Regions from separate parts of the uncultured Intestinibacter sp. genome, predicted to be linked through region 2. Evidence: riboswitches for the same ligand, from Rfam matches in the RefSeq annotation. Region 2 holds a riboswitch; the other holds the start of a gene.
The links. Region 2 has a riboswitch for lysine ahead of RDX53_RS12365 (aspartate kinase). Riboswitches for the same ligand answer to the same signal wherever they lie in the genome.
Positions count from the first base shown of each region.

Region 1: it holds a riboswitch for lysine, as region 2 does, so the genes downstream of both, RDX53_RS00910 (aspartate-semialdehyde dehydrogenase) here and RDX53_RS12365 (aspartate kinase) in region 2, are expected to answer to the same signal.

Region 1 covers NZ_CABQXJ010000003.1:80-6,804, forward strand. Annotated here, with positions in the region: gene dapD (2,3,4,5-tetrahydropyridine-2,6-dicarboxylate N-acetyltransferase) at 16-723, opposite strand; gene dapB (4-hydroxy-tetrahydrodipicolinate reductase) at 814-1,560, opposite strand; gene dapA (4-hydroxy-tetrahydrodipicolinate synthase) at 1,647-2,558, opposite strand; gene RDX53_RS00910 (aspartate-semialdehyde dehydrogenase) at 2,692-3,696, opposite strand; lysine riboswitch at 3,869-4,037, opposite strand; gene RDX53_RS00915 (L-serine ammonia-lyase, iron-sulfur-dependent, subunit alpha) at 4,534-5,751, shown strand; gene RDX53_RS00920 (two-component regulator propeller domain-containing protein) at 6,176-6,725, shown strand, end outside.
Region 2 covers NZ_CABQXJ010000084.1:5,084-11,808, forward strand. Annotated here, with positions in the region: gene RDX53_RS12340 (MurR/RpiR family transcriptional regulator) at 1-30, opposite strand, end outside; gene RDX53_RS12345 (class I SAM-dependent methyltransferase) at 127-699, opposite strand; gene RDX53_RS12350 (pseudouridine synthase) at 714-1,427, opposite strand; gene RDX53_RS12355 (hypothetical protein) at 1,585-2,154, opposite strand; gene lysA (diaminopimelate decarboxylase) at 2,283-3,581, opposite strand; gene RDX53_RS12365 (aspartate kinase) at 3,638-4,831, opposite strand; lysine riboswitch at 4,906-5,074, opposite strand; gene RDX53_RS12370 (hypothetical protein) at 5,184-5,795, opposite strand; gene RDX53_RS12375 (hypothetical protein) at 5,975-6,725, opposite strand, start outside.

The sequences.
Region 1 (6,725 bases), on a different contig from region 2:
ATATTTTATTATTAATTATCCTCTTAAATCATCCATTAATTGAGTTTTACCAGCAGTTTTTTCGTCTTTCATTTTAACTACTTTTGCTGGTGAACCTGCAACAACAGCACCTGGTTCAACGTCTTTTGTAACTACTGAACCAGCAGCTACGACTGCACCTTTACCGATTCTTACGCCTTCTAGGATTACACAGTTAGCGCCGATAACAACGTCATCTTCAACTATAACTGGAGTTGCTGAAGGTGGTTCAAGAACACCTGCAACAACTGAGCAAGCGCCTAGGTGTACATTTTTACCTAATATTCCTCTAGCGCCGACAACAGCGTTCATATCTACCATAGTACCTTCGCCTATAACAGCGCCTATATTTATAACAGCACCCATCATTACGACAGCATTTTTTTCTATTGTAACCATGTCTCTTATTATAGCGCCTGGCTCGATTCTGGCATCGATATTTAACATATCTATCATTGGAATGGCAGAATTTCTAGCTGTATTTTCAACATACATATCTGTTATTTGAGCTTTTATAGGAGCGATAGCATCCATTATAGTTTTGTAGTCCCCTATTAAAGTATATTCTCCGTTGTTTCCGAAAACTTTGAAGTTTTCAGATTTTGCTATCTCAGCAGTAGTAGAAACATAAATTTTAACTGGTGTTTGTTTTTCTGCGTCTTTTATATATTTTGCAATTGCATAAGCATCGTTTAAATCTAACATTTCAATCTCCTTAAAATTTTATATTATTCTTAGTGTAAGTATAGGTTAAATATATTTACATTTATATTAATTAATATATTAATATAAATTTTAGCCTAACATATCGTCCATATTATAGAAACCAGGTTGTTGATTTACTAAGTATTTTGCTGCAGCTATAGCGCCTTCAGCAAATACATTTTTAGAACGAGCTGAGTGATTTATTTCTAATATTTCGTCGTTTCCAGCAAAGATAGCGCTATGTTCACCGACTATAGTTCCACCTCTTACAGCATGTATTCCGACTTCGTTTTGTTGTCTTTTTCCTGTACGACCATGTCTGCCATAAATAAATTCAGATTGTTCTCTTATTTCCTTAACAGCATTTGCAATCATTACAGCAGTACCGCTAGGAGAGTCTACTTTTTTGTTGTGATGTTTTTCTATTATTTCTATATCAAAGTTGTTTAAATTTTTGGCAGCTTCTTTTACTAATTTAAGTAAGATACTTACTCCAAGTGACATATTGAATGATAAGAAGACAGGAATTTGTTTAGAAGCTTGATGGATTTTTTCCATTTCCTCATCATTGTATCCAGTAGTTGCAAGAACTACAGGAGTTTTTGTTTTTAGACAATAATCTAATATATCATCTAGTGCAAGTGGGTTAGAGAAGTCTATAACCACATCTGCATCTTCTTTTACTTCGGCAAAACTTGAGTAAGTGTTAAATTGATTATTAACATCATGGTGTTTTGGACTAACACCGGCAACAAGTTGAAGTTCTTCATCATCTAATACGCATTTTGTCAATACTTGACCCATTGTTCCGCTGTATCCGTTTATTATAACTTTCAATGTTATACCCCCTAATTAAGTTTGATTTATTTCAAGGAAGAATAATAAATTATTTATATTCTTCCCTGTCAAAATTAAGCTTCGATCTATTTTACTCCAAGTTCAGCAGTTTGTTTAACATCAAGACCAGCATTTATTAATTCTTGTTTTAATACTTCTAAGTTTTTCGGATTCATTTCACCAAGTGGTAATCTTAAGTGACCAACTTCAAATCCTAATAAGTTTAATGCTGTTTTAACTGGAACTGGATTTACTTCTATAAATAAAGCATCAATAAGAGCTTTTAAATCTAATTGTATTTTGCAAGAACCTTTAACATCACCGTCTAAGAATTTTGCAACTAAATCATGAGTTTGTTGTGGACAAACATTTGCTAAAACAGATATAACTCCGCTACCACCTAATGATAATAATGGAGTGATAGAGTCGTCATTTCCAGAATAGATTGCAAAATCATCTGGAACTAATCTAGCAACTTCAGCAACTTGAGCTATATCACCGCTAGCTTCTTTTATAGCAACTATGTTTTCACATTCGTTAGCAAGTTCAGCAACTAAATCTGGAGCAATATTAACTCCTGTTCTAGAAGGAACGTTGTATAAAATTATTGGTAAATCAACAGCATCAGCTATTGCTTTGAAGTGAGCTTTAAGACCAGTTCTATTAGCTTTGTTATAATATGGTGTGATTATTAATAAAGCATCAGCTCCCATATCTTGAGCACCTTTTGCTAAACTAAGAGAATGTCTAGTATCGTTTGTACTAGCACCAGCGATAACTGGTATTCTTTTATTTACTGTATCGACGATACATTTAATAACATCTAGTTGTTCTTCATCAGTCATAGTACTAGCTTCACCAGTAGTACCAGTAGCAACTATGGCATCTGTTCCGTTAGCAATGTGGTATTCAACTAACTCTTTAATTTTTTCAAAATTTGGTGTGTTATCTTTATTAAATGGTGTAACTAATGCAACTGCAGAACCTGTAAATATCATATATATCTCCCCTTTTTATATCATAATCATTTTTAAAAATTATTTTATTAATACTAATTAAGTTTTGTTTACTAAGTTGTGAAACTGTTAAACATTTATTTTATTGAGTTTATAAATAAGTTATTTTGTCAGATTAAACTAAATCATTTTTTACTAATAATTCAGCTATTTGTACTGCATTTGTAGCAGCCCCTTTTCTTATATTGTCAGCAACTACCCATAAGTTGATACCATTATCAACACTAAAGTCTCTTCTTATTCTACCAACAAAAACTTCATCATGTCCTTCAGCATCTACAGCAAGAGGGTATTCATCTTTAGCTGGATTATCAACTAATACAACACCTTCAGCGTTTTTGATTGCTTCAACAACATCTTCAAGCTCAAAAGGTTTATTAAATTCAACGTTGATTGATTCACTGTGAGCACCTCTAACAGGAACTCTAACAGTAGTAGCAGTAACTTTTATGCTATCATCATTAAATATTTTTTTAGTTTCATTTATCATTTTCATTTCTTCTTTTGTATAACCATTATCCATAAATACATCTATATGTGGTAAACAGTTATACGCTATTGGATGAGGATAGAATTGATTTGGTTTTCCAGCAATTCCGTCTTCTAAATCCTTAACACCTCTAACTCCTGAACCAGAAACAGCTTGATAAGTAGAGAATACAATTCTTTTTAAACCGTATTTTTCATATAAAGGTTTTAGTGGAACCATAGCTTGTATAGTAGAGCAGTTAGGATTAGCTATTATACCTTTTTTTATTTCTTTTATAGCTTCTGGGTTAACTTCTGGTACTATAAGTGGAACGTCTGGATCCATTCTCCATTGAGCTGAGTTATCTACAACTATTATGCCTTTTGATGCAACTATTGGAGCAAATTTTTCACTAGTAGCTCCACCAGCAGAGAATAATGCTATTTGAATATTTTTTCCATCAAAAGCAGTTTCAGTTAATTCTTCAACTGTGTAATCTTTTCCTGCAAAAGTTATTGTTGAACCAGCAGATTTTTTAGAAGAGAAAAAATATATATTTTCTATTGGAAATTGTCTTTCTTCAAGAACTTTTAAGAAAGTTCTCCCTACCATACCAGTAGCACCAACTACTGCTACATTAACTTTTTTCATTTTATATCACCTCATATAATTTATTGTATTTTGTATCTAATCATGATTACTTCCCAAATAGAGATATAAAAGTAAGGGGAGGGTATATATATAAATGGATACTGCAAAAGTAGATTTTGATATTAAAAAACGCACAAAGGAATACTTTGTACGTTGCTAACACAAATCAAAGTAAACCTGTAGCCCCCCACTTAGATAAGTGACAGTCTCATGTATCTTATACATGACCCCAGCATATACCTTCGCCAAGATATAAACTTCGGCAAATCATCCTTTCAGTAATTATCTACACTTGCCAGCTACTATTACTTACTGATAATCATTGCGCCTCTACTTAGGTTAGTTAATTGTTTTTGATTTTTAATAAGTTGTTATGAATTAATGTTATTACAAAATTATGGAAAAATCAACCGAATTGTTATAAAAAGTTAAAAAATTTAAAAAATAATGAAAAGTGTGGCGGAAAACATTTTTTTGGGTTAAAATAATAAAGTAAAAAGTATATTTAGGTTTAAAAAAATTACCATTACTGTAAAATAATAGAAATTAACAATAAGTATATGATTTATTTAAAGAAATATGTATAATGTTATGCGTAAGGATTTTTATCAAGCAGAAAAAGTAGGCATTTATTAATATAAATGCTTAAAAAATTTCTTCTAAAAGCTTTAGCATAAAAATATGCCTTAGGAAAATGTTTGGAATAATGATTTTCTGATATATGATTAATTTATTAAAAATGACAAACAATAATTATCATATACAACTATTATTATCAGATATTATTAAAAGTTTAACATACAAAAATAATTAATTTTTTATTAGGAGGAAAATTTAATGGAATCATTAAAAGAGCTTTATAAAATAGGTCCTGGACCATCAAGTTCACACACTATGGGACCACAAAGAGCAGCAAGAATATTCAACGAAAAAAACCCTAATGCAGCAAGCTTCAGAGCGCACTTATACGGAAGTTTAGCAGCTACAGGAAAAGGTCACTTAACTGACTATATAATAATAAAAACTTTAGAGCCTAAACATGTAGAAATAGTATGGCAACCAGAAGTAGTAAAAGAATTCCATACTAACGGAATGAAATTAGAAGCTTTAGATAAAGACGGAAATGTAGAAGATGAATGGACTGTATTCTCAATCGGTGGAGGTTCTTTAGCTGAAGAAGGTAAAAGAGGACATTCTTCTGCAAGTGTTTACCCACACGACAACATAGAAGACATTATAGAATGGTGTAGAGAAAACCACAAAAACTTCGTTGACTACGTAAAAGAATTCGACGATGAAGATATAATGGATTACTTAAGACAAATAAGAATAACTATGAGACAATCATTAAACGATGGTTTAAAAGCTACAGATGTTATTCCAGGAAAATTAAAATTAGCTAGAAGAGCTAGAACTTTCTTCAGACAATATAAAGTTAACAAACAACTTTCTTCAATGATATATGCATACGCTTTAGCTGTATCTGAGCAAAATGCATCAGGATTTGAAATAGTTACTGCTCCAACTTGTGGATCTGCAGGTGTATTACCAGCTGTATTATTCACAATGCAAGATTTCTATGGATTCGATGATGAAGCTGTAGAAGAAGGTCTTGCTGTAGCAGGTTTAATAGGTATAGCTGTTAAGAAAAATGCATCAGTTTCAGGTGCAGAAGTAGGATGTCAAGGTGAAGTTGGTGTTGCATGTGCAATGGCAGCAGCAGCGGCAGCATTCATGAAAGGTGCAGCTCTTAGAAAAATAGAATACGCTGCAGAAATAGGTTTAGAGCATCACTTAGGTATGACTTGTGACCCAGCTTACGGATATGTTCAAATACCATGTATAGAAAGAAATGCAATGGGAGCACAAAGAGCGTTAGATGCTGCTAACTATGCATTATTATCTGATGGTGTTCACCACGTTAAATTCGACCAAATAGTTAAAATAATGGACGAAACTGGTAGAGACATGATGGATAAATACAAAGAAACAGCTCAAGGTGGAATCGCTTTATTATACGAAGAAAGCGGAGAATTCGACGATAACGAAGCATAATAAAAAATTAATAATAAATATATAAAGAAACTACATCTAGATATTTTATCTAGGTGTAGTTTTTTTATTTGAGCAACGGACGAAGTCGTTGGCGATATGAACACAGTGAATTTTAAGCAACGGAATCTTCGATTCGTTGGCGCATGAGCGAAGCAAATCTTATACATAAATCCTTCTAAGAAAATATTACCTTCCTTAAAAATAAAATTCTACTTGGTATAATATATTAAATTAATATATACTAAAGTAGCACAAAACTATAAAAGGCAAATTTTATAATTTATTATAAAGTACTTAAAAAAGGTGGGCTATGATAAAAAATAAATATATAAAAAAGATATTAGTGATGGCGTGTATATTTTCTTGTATTAATATTAGTACGAGTTACGCGAATATAAGTGAAAATTATAATTTTAAAAATATTATGAGTGAAGATGGTTTATCTCAATCTACTGTAGAAACTATATATCAAGATAGTAAAGGATATATATGGATAGGTACTAATGATGGTCTTGATAGATATAATGGCTATGAGTTTAAACAATATAAATATAATAAAAATGATAAAAACTCAATAGCTAATAATTATATTGTTGATATTATGGAAGATAAAGACGGGTATATATGGATATCAACTATAAATGGACTTAGTAGAATAGATACAGATAATGATGAGATAAAGAATTATTCATCTGATAAAAATAATGGAAATTTATCTGATGAAAATTTATGGCAGATAATTTATACTTCAGAAGATAAATTTTTAGTTTCAAGTGTAAATGGACTTAATTTATATAACCAAGAGAAAGATAGTTTTGATAGAGTTTTATCTGATGAAGATGAACTTCCAAGTCAGTTTATATATTCTCTAAAAGAAGATTCTAATGGCCATATATGGGTCGGTACTGACAAAGGTTTAGTTGAATTAGATAAAAATTTAAAATTAGTAAATTCTTATCAAGATTCGATTGGAG
Region 2 (6,725 bases):
ATTGTCATTTTGTAACTTTTTCTCATCCATATATTTCCCTCTTTCCTATTCAATAGCTACAAACTTTTTAATTTATTATATCACTATTCTTTCTTTATTTATCTGTATTCTTTAATTTATATATATTTATCCTTTTTTCTCTATTAATAAAAGTTCTGGTGGATTATTTATTTGGTTTATAAATTTAGTGCATAATACATTGAAGTAATTTTGATCTAGAGTTTGTGTAAATTCATAAACTGCATTTTTTTCTTCCATTCCACCTTCGTGTCCGCTATAGATTGCAATACTCATAACTCCATTTGGCTTAAGTAAGTCTAGACCTTTTTTTATAGCTTCTAATGTCGTATCTGATTTTGTTATTATTTGATGTTTAGCCCTTGGAAGATAACCTAAATTAAATACTATACAAGATACTTCTTCTTGTACATATTTGTCCATATTTTGGTGTCCATCTAATATAAGTTCTACATTTTCAAGTTCTTCTCTATCTACTTTTTTTGATGTAGATTTTATAGCTTCTTCTTGTACATCAAAAGCATATACTTTTCCTTTTGGTCCTACTTTTTTTGCAAGATAAACAGTATCGTATCCATTACCCATAGTAGCATCAATTACTACATCATCTTCATTTATTATATTTTCTAAGTAAATCTTATTTACTTCTGTTACTTTATTTATATATTTAGCTCTTAACATATACTACCTCTTCTTTAAATACTTTTTAAATATTTAACTTCATCTTCTGTTAAATATCTGTATTTACCTATTTCACATTCACCTATTCTTATTTTACCCATTGCAGTTCTTTTAAGTCTAAGTACAGGATGGTTTATAGCTTTACACATCTTTCTAACTTGACGATTTTTACCTTCATGTATTTTTATTTCTAAAAGAGATACATTTGTTTTTTCGTCGTATCTTATAACTTTTAGTTTTGCCGGTGCTGTAACATAGTCTTCTATTTTTAGACCGCTTTTAAACATTTTTATTTCATCAGGAGTTAACTTACCTTTAACTCTCGCTACATAAGTTTTGTCTACTTCGTGTTTTGGGTGAGTAAGTTTATAAGTTAAATCACCGTCATTAGTTAAAAGTAATAATCCACTAGTTTCATAATCTAGTCTTCCTATTGGATAAACTCTTTCTTTTATGTCTGTAACTAAATCTAATACACTTTCTCTATCGAATTGGTCTTTTACAGTAGTTATATATCCTTCTGGTTTATTTAAAAGTATATATACAAGTTTATTTTCTTCTTTTATAATTTTATCATCTACTTTTACTACATCATTTTCTTCATCTACTTGATAAGAAAGTTCTTTAACTATATTATCATTTACTTTTACTTTGCCTGCTAATATTAATTCTTCGGCTTTTCTTCTCGATGCAACTCCGCAAAGTGCAATATATTTATTGATTCTCATTTTTTCTCCTTTAATCTATTTAAACTTTGTTCATCTTCAGTTCATATCATATTTAGCAAACTTATTGTAATATAAGTTTGATTAATTAACAAGATGAAATGAAAAAAAAGTTGCTATATTAAGCAACTTTTCCTTCATTTGTTTGATTTATAAGTTTTTAAAATTTAAATATTTCACCTAATTTATTTTTTATACTATCAATTATATTTGTATCATCAGACTCTTCTTGTTTGTTTTCATCTTGATTTTTATTAGGTTTTTCATTTTTTTGTTGATTTTGTTGCCAAATGTAAAATTCTTCTTCTGATTTTTCTACACCTTTTTTGGCAGCTTCTTTTGCATTTTCTTTTCTTATATTAGATGCCTCTTCAAATTCACTTTGTGACTTTTCTAGTTCGTTTTTTAAACTAGCTGACTCGACTTTTATCTTTTGTGAACCATTATTTAAATTTACTATTGATTCTAAAGATTCAATCCCCTTATTGTAAAGCCCTTTTTCTTTGTAGTATTCAGCTTCAGGCATCTTTATAGCTTGCATATACATAGCCCTTGCAGTTTCGTTTTTAGAATCCTGCTCAAGAGCTTCAGATAAATACTTTTGAGCCTTTACATATTCGTGACTTTCAAGTGCAGTTTGTCCATTTTTAAGCGCTGATGATTTTTTATTTTCACATCCTACAGAAAAAATCATCAGTACAATTAATATAATTAAATATTTTTTATTCATAGTTATACCTCCGCAAACGCCAGAAAACTTATTTAAACTTTCTAAATGTATAGATTAATTATATAACTACAAAATATAAAATATCAAACGTCATAATTGTAACTTGTGTTATCATAATTGTAACTATTTTATACTTCTAATGCCAATAAATCTTCGTAACTTTGTCTTTTGCATGATAATTCATCTTGACCATGTTTTACAAATACAACAGGATTTTTCGGTATTTTATTATAATTTGAGGCCATAGAATATCCATAAGCCCCAGTATTTGTAGTTATAAGAATATCTCCACTTTCTATATCGCCTATTTCTGTATCTGATATTAATATATCTCCACTTTCACAACATTTTCCAGCTATAGTTACTTTATGATTATTACCAATTTTATTTATTTTATTCACTACAGCACATTCATATCCTGCTTGATATAAAGACGGTCTTATATTGTCAGTCATTCCCCCGTCTACACTTACATAAGTTCTGACATTTTTTATTTCTTTTATTGAGCCTATTGTATATATTGTACTTCCGGCATTTGCTACAAGAGATCTACCTGGTTCTATTATAAGTTTTGGTCTTTTTATATTTAATTCTTCACAAACCTCATCAGCTTTATTTATTATAGCCTCACAAAACTCAGTTATCGTCTTAGGTTTATCGTCTTTTGTATAATAAACACCTATTCCACCGCCCAAATCGACTTCTGTAAGGTTTATATCAATGTTATTTTCGTTTACTTCTTTTACTAATTTAAGCATTATCTCAACTTCATCTAAGAACGGTTTTATTTCAAAGATTTGTGAACCTATATGAGCGTGTATTCCCACTAGCTCTATATTTTTGTATTCTTTTACCTTCTCTATTGCTTTATAAAAATCTCCATTTATAAGTGCAAAACCGAATTTAGAATCGATTTGTCCTGTTCTTATATATTTATGAGTGTGAGCATCGATTCCCGGAGTTACTCTAAAATAAATCTTTTGTGTTTTGTCGTTTTCTAAGCAGAACTTTTCGATTAAATCAAGTTCATAGAAATTATCGACTACAAATCTTCCAACGCCTAATTCTATCCCTAATTTTACTTCATCTATTGTTTTATTATTTCCATGAAATAATATATTTTCCATAGGCATACCGGCTTTATATGCAGTGTATAATTCTCCACCAGATACTACATCTAAATAAAGACCTTCTTCTTTTATAAGCTTGCACATATATTTAGTTAAAAATGCCTTCCCTGCATAAGCGACACTATTTCCGTTTTCTTTTACTTTAAAAGATTTAGTGTATTCTCTACAATTATTTCTTATTAATTCTTCATCAAATACATAAAGTGGAGTTTGATATTTTTTCACAAGATCAAGTGTACTTACTCCACCGATATAAAGTACATTATCTTTTATTTCCATAGTTCCTTGAAGTCTCATGTTTATCCTCCCAAATAGACTTTTTTTATATAAAATTAACTAATATTTTTTATTATTTATACATTAAACTCTTTTGCTATTTCGCTTATAGCGATATCTGTATATTCAGAGCTTATAGCACAAGTTATTCTTATTTCTGATGTTGTTATTAATTTTACTTTTATTCCGTTTTTTCTTAATATACTGAATACTTTAGATGCAACACCGCTAGTATGCTTCATCCCTAATCCAACTAAAGATAATTTTGTTATATTTTCATCTATTATAACTTCATCTTGTGGTGCATAAGTTGATACTATTTCTTTTGCAATAGCTAAATCTTCTTTTGGTATTGTAAATGAAACAGTTATTTTTGAATTCATTGGAGCAGTTTGACTTATCATATCCATACTTATATTTTTGTTTGCTATATTTTCAAATAAATCTACTACTTTTTCTTCATCTATATCTAGAGTTATTGCAACATCATCATCACTTGTTGCAAGACCTGTTATTACTTTATCTTCTAATTTCATGTTTTTTATCCCCCTTATATATGTTCCTTTTATATCACTACATGATAAACCTACGTATAATTCTATTTGATATTTTTGAGCAAGCTCTATACTTCTTGAGTGCATAACTTGTGCACCTAAGCTAGCAAGCTCTAACATCTCTTCATATTCAATTTCTTCTAATTTTTTAGCTTCTTTAAATTTTCTTGGGTCAGTAAAATAAATTCCATCTACATCTGTATATATCTCACATTTGCCGTTTAATTTTACAGCAAGCGCAACTGCAGATGTATCAGATCCACCTCTCCCTAATGTAGTTATGTCTCCTCTTTCATCTAATCCCTGAAATCCTGTAACTATTACTATTTTATCTTCTTCTAAAGACTCTTTTATCTTACTTACATTTATATCATCAATTAAAGATTTTCCATGAGTTCCACTTGTGTGAATTTCTAATTGATAAGCATTGTAACTTACTGCATCACATCCCATAGATTTTAAACTCATAGCTAAAAGAGATGCAGATATCATCTCTCCAGTAGACATAAGAACGTCTAACTCTCTTTTATCTGGATTTTTAGTTATATCCTTTGCAAGGCTTATATAATCGTCTGTAGTATCTCCCATTGCTGAAACTACGACTACTATTTTAGAATCTGTTTTTTTTCTTTCTATTAATCTCTTTGCAATATTTGTTATTTTTTCAGTTGTTGCAACTGAACTCCCACCGTATTTTTGTACTATTATATCACCCATTATTTAATCCCCCTTAATCTTTTTGGGTATGAAAAACGCCCAAAGGAATACTTTGGACGTTTAAGAAACAAAGTAAACCTTGTAGCTCATCACAGATATGTGACAGACTCATACATATTATGCATAAATCCAGCAGCAGACTTCGCCAAGTCTACAACTTCGGCTCTAAAATCCTTTCTTTATAAATCGTAACTTGCCAGCTCCTTATAAATACTGTTATTTTAAAGCGCCTCTACCCTAGGCTTAAAAATTAAATTAATAATATAATTTAATCATATTATTTAATATTTTGCAACCATTATTTTGGCAATTTTTAGTATTTATTGCGCAATTAAACGGATTTTTCTATATATTATAAATATTTAAACAAAGAATGTAAAGCAATATCAATAAAAAAAACATTCTTAGGCTTATCTTCTAGAAAATTATATTCATCTGCATTATTTGTAACAACTATTATATTGGGTACCATAAAAAACGGTATAGTTGTTTTCGATAAGTCAAATTTCAAACTACTGTATTTTGAAAAATCAATTTTGTCATTCAGAGGTATATCAAATAAAACCTGTTTTCGTCTGTAAAAATTATCTATATATTCAATATATAGATGATAATTATGCTCTCCAATATTTATATTCCTATAAAATCTTACTATTTCAAACTTAGCTAGTTTTAATTTTACTGCTATATCAGATCCTATTAATGTCTTTACTAAATCCTCTCCTTCATAGTATTCGCAGCTTCCATTAATATAATATAAATAAGAATTTTCCCTATACCCTCTATAGTTGATATTGCATGGAAATTTAACTAAAATATAATCATTGCACATTCTTCGAAGCGTTTTTCTAAGTGTTTTCTTTTTAGAATCTCTTTTATAGTTGTATAGTTTATTAAATTGATTTTCAGTTAAACATCTTAGCCTACTAATTATAAAGAGTATTTCCTTTTCAAGTACATTCATACAAACCTCTCCATAAGATGATATATTGTTGTTTAATATATTATATTAATATTGGAAAAAAACTCTACTATTTTAAAAGACCTAACTATATTATATTTATTAAACTTAAAAAATATGTGTTGTATATAAAAAAAGTGTACTTACAAATAAGTACACTTTTTATTGGTTTTATAAATTAATTAATTTTTAGTAGAACTATTTTCTTTATTATCTTTACTTTCTTGTGTAGAGTTATCTTCTTTATCTTTATTGGATGATTTATCTAAGATACTGTTATTTATGAATTTTGTTATGTTTATTGTAGTTGCATCTGTCTTTGTATAAGTTATAGTTACATTATCACCTATATTTGTAATAGGAAGTTCATTAGATATTTTTGAAGTTCCTTTAAATATAAATTTATTGTTGTCTTTTAAAGTAAAGTAGTAAGTAGTTGAGCCACTTTGGACATCTGCATTAATTCTCTCTATAGTATCTGTAAGTTCTATATTATCTACATCAGTTTCAAATTTTAAATCATCACCCTCAGCTTCTAATGCGTCTTTATAAGCAGCTAGTGCTTCTTTTTTATTATCTCCAACACCTAATACACTGTAGTCTTCTACTGATATAAACGCTACACTCTTGACAAGTCCTGCTTTGTCTTTTAGTGCGCATACATATGTAGGTGTTCCGTATATGTTGTACATAACAGGGAAAGTAGCATCGTAATTTTTTTCTTGTACTTTACCTTCTGCCGATGTCATGGCTGCTGTTTCTGTTGCACCTGTCTGCATATAAAGTTTGGCTTCTTTTGTTCTAGAGTCGACTAACATAAATCCTACTGTAGATTCATCTCCTCCTGAAGAAGTTATTCCTGTATACCAATATGACTTGCCGTCATCGCCATATACTAAAGATGCTCCCTCTGTAGGAACTAATACTCCTTCT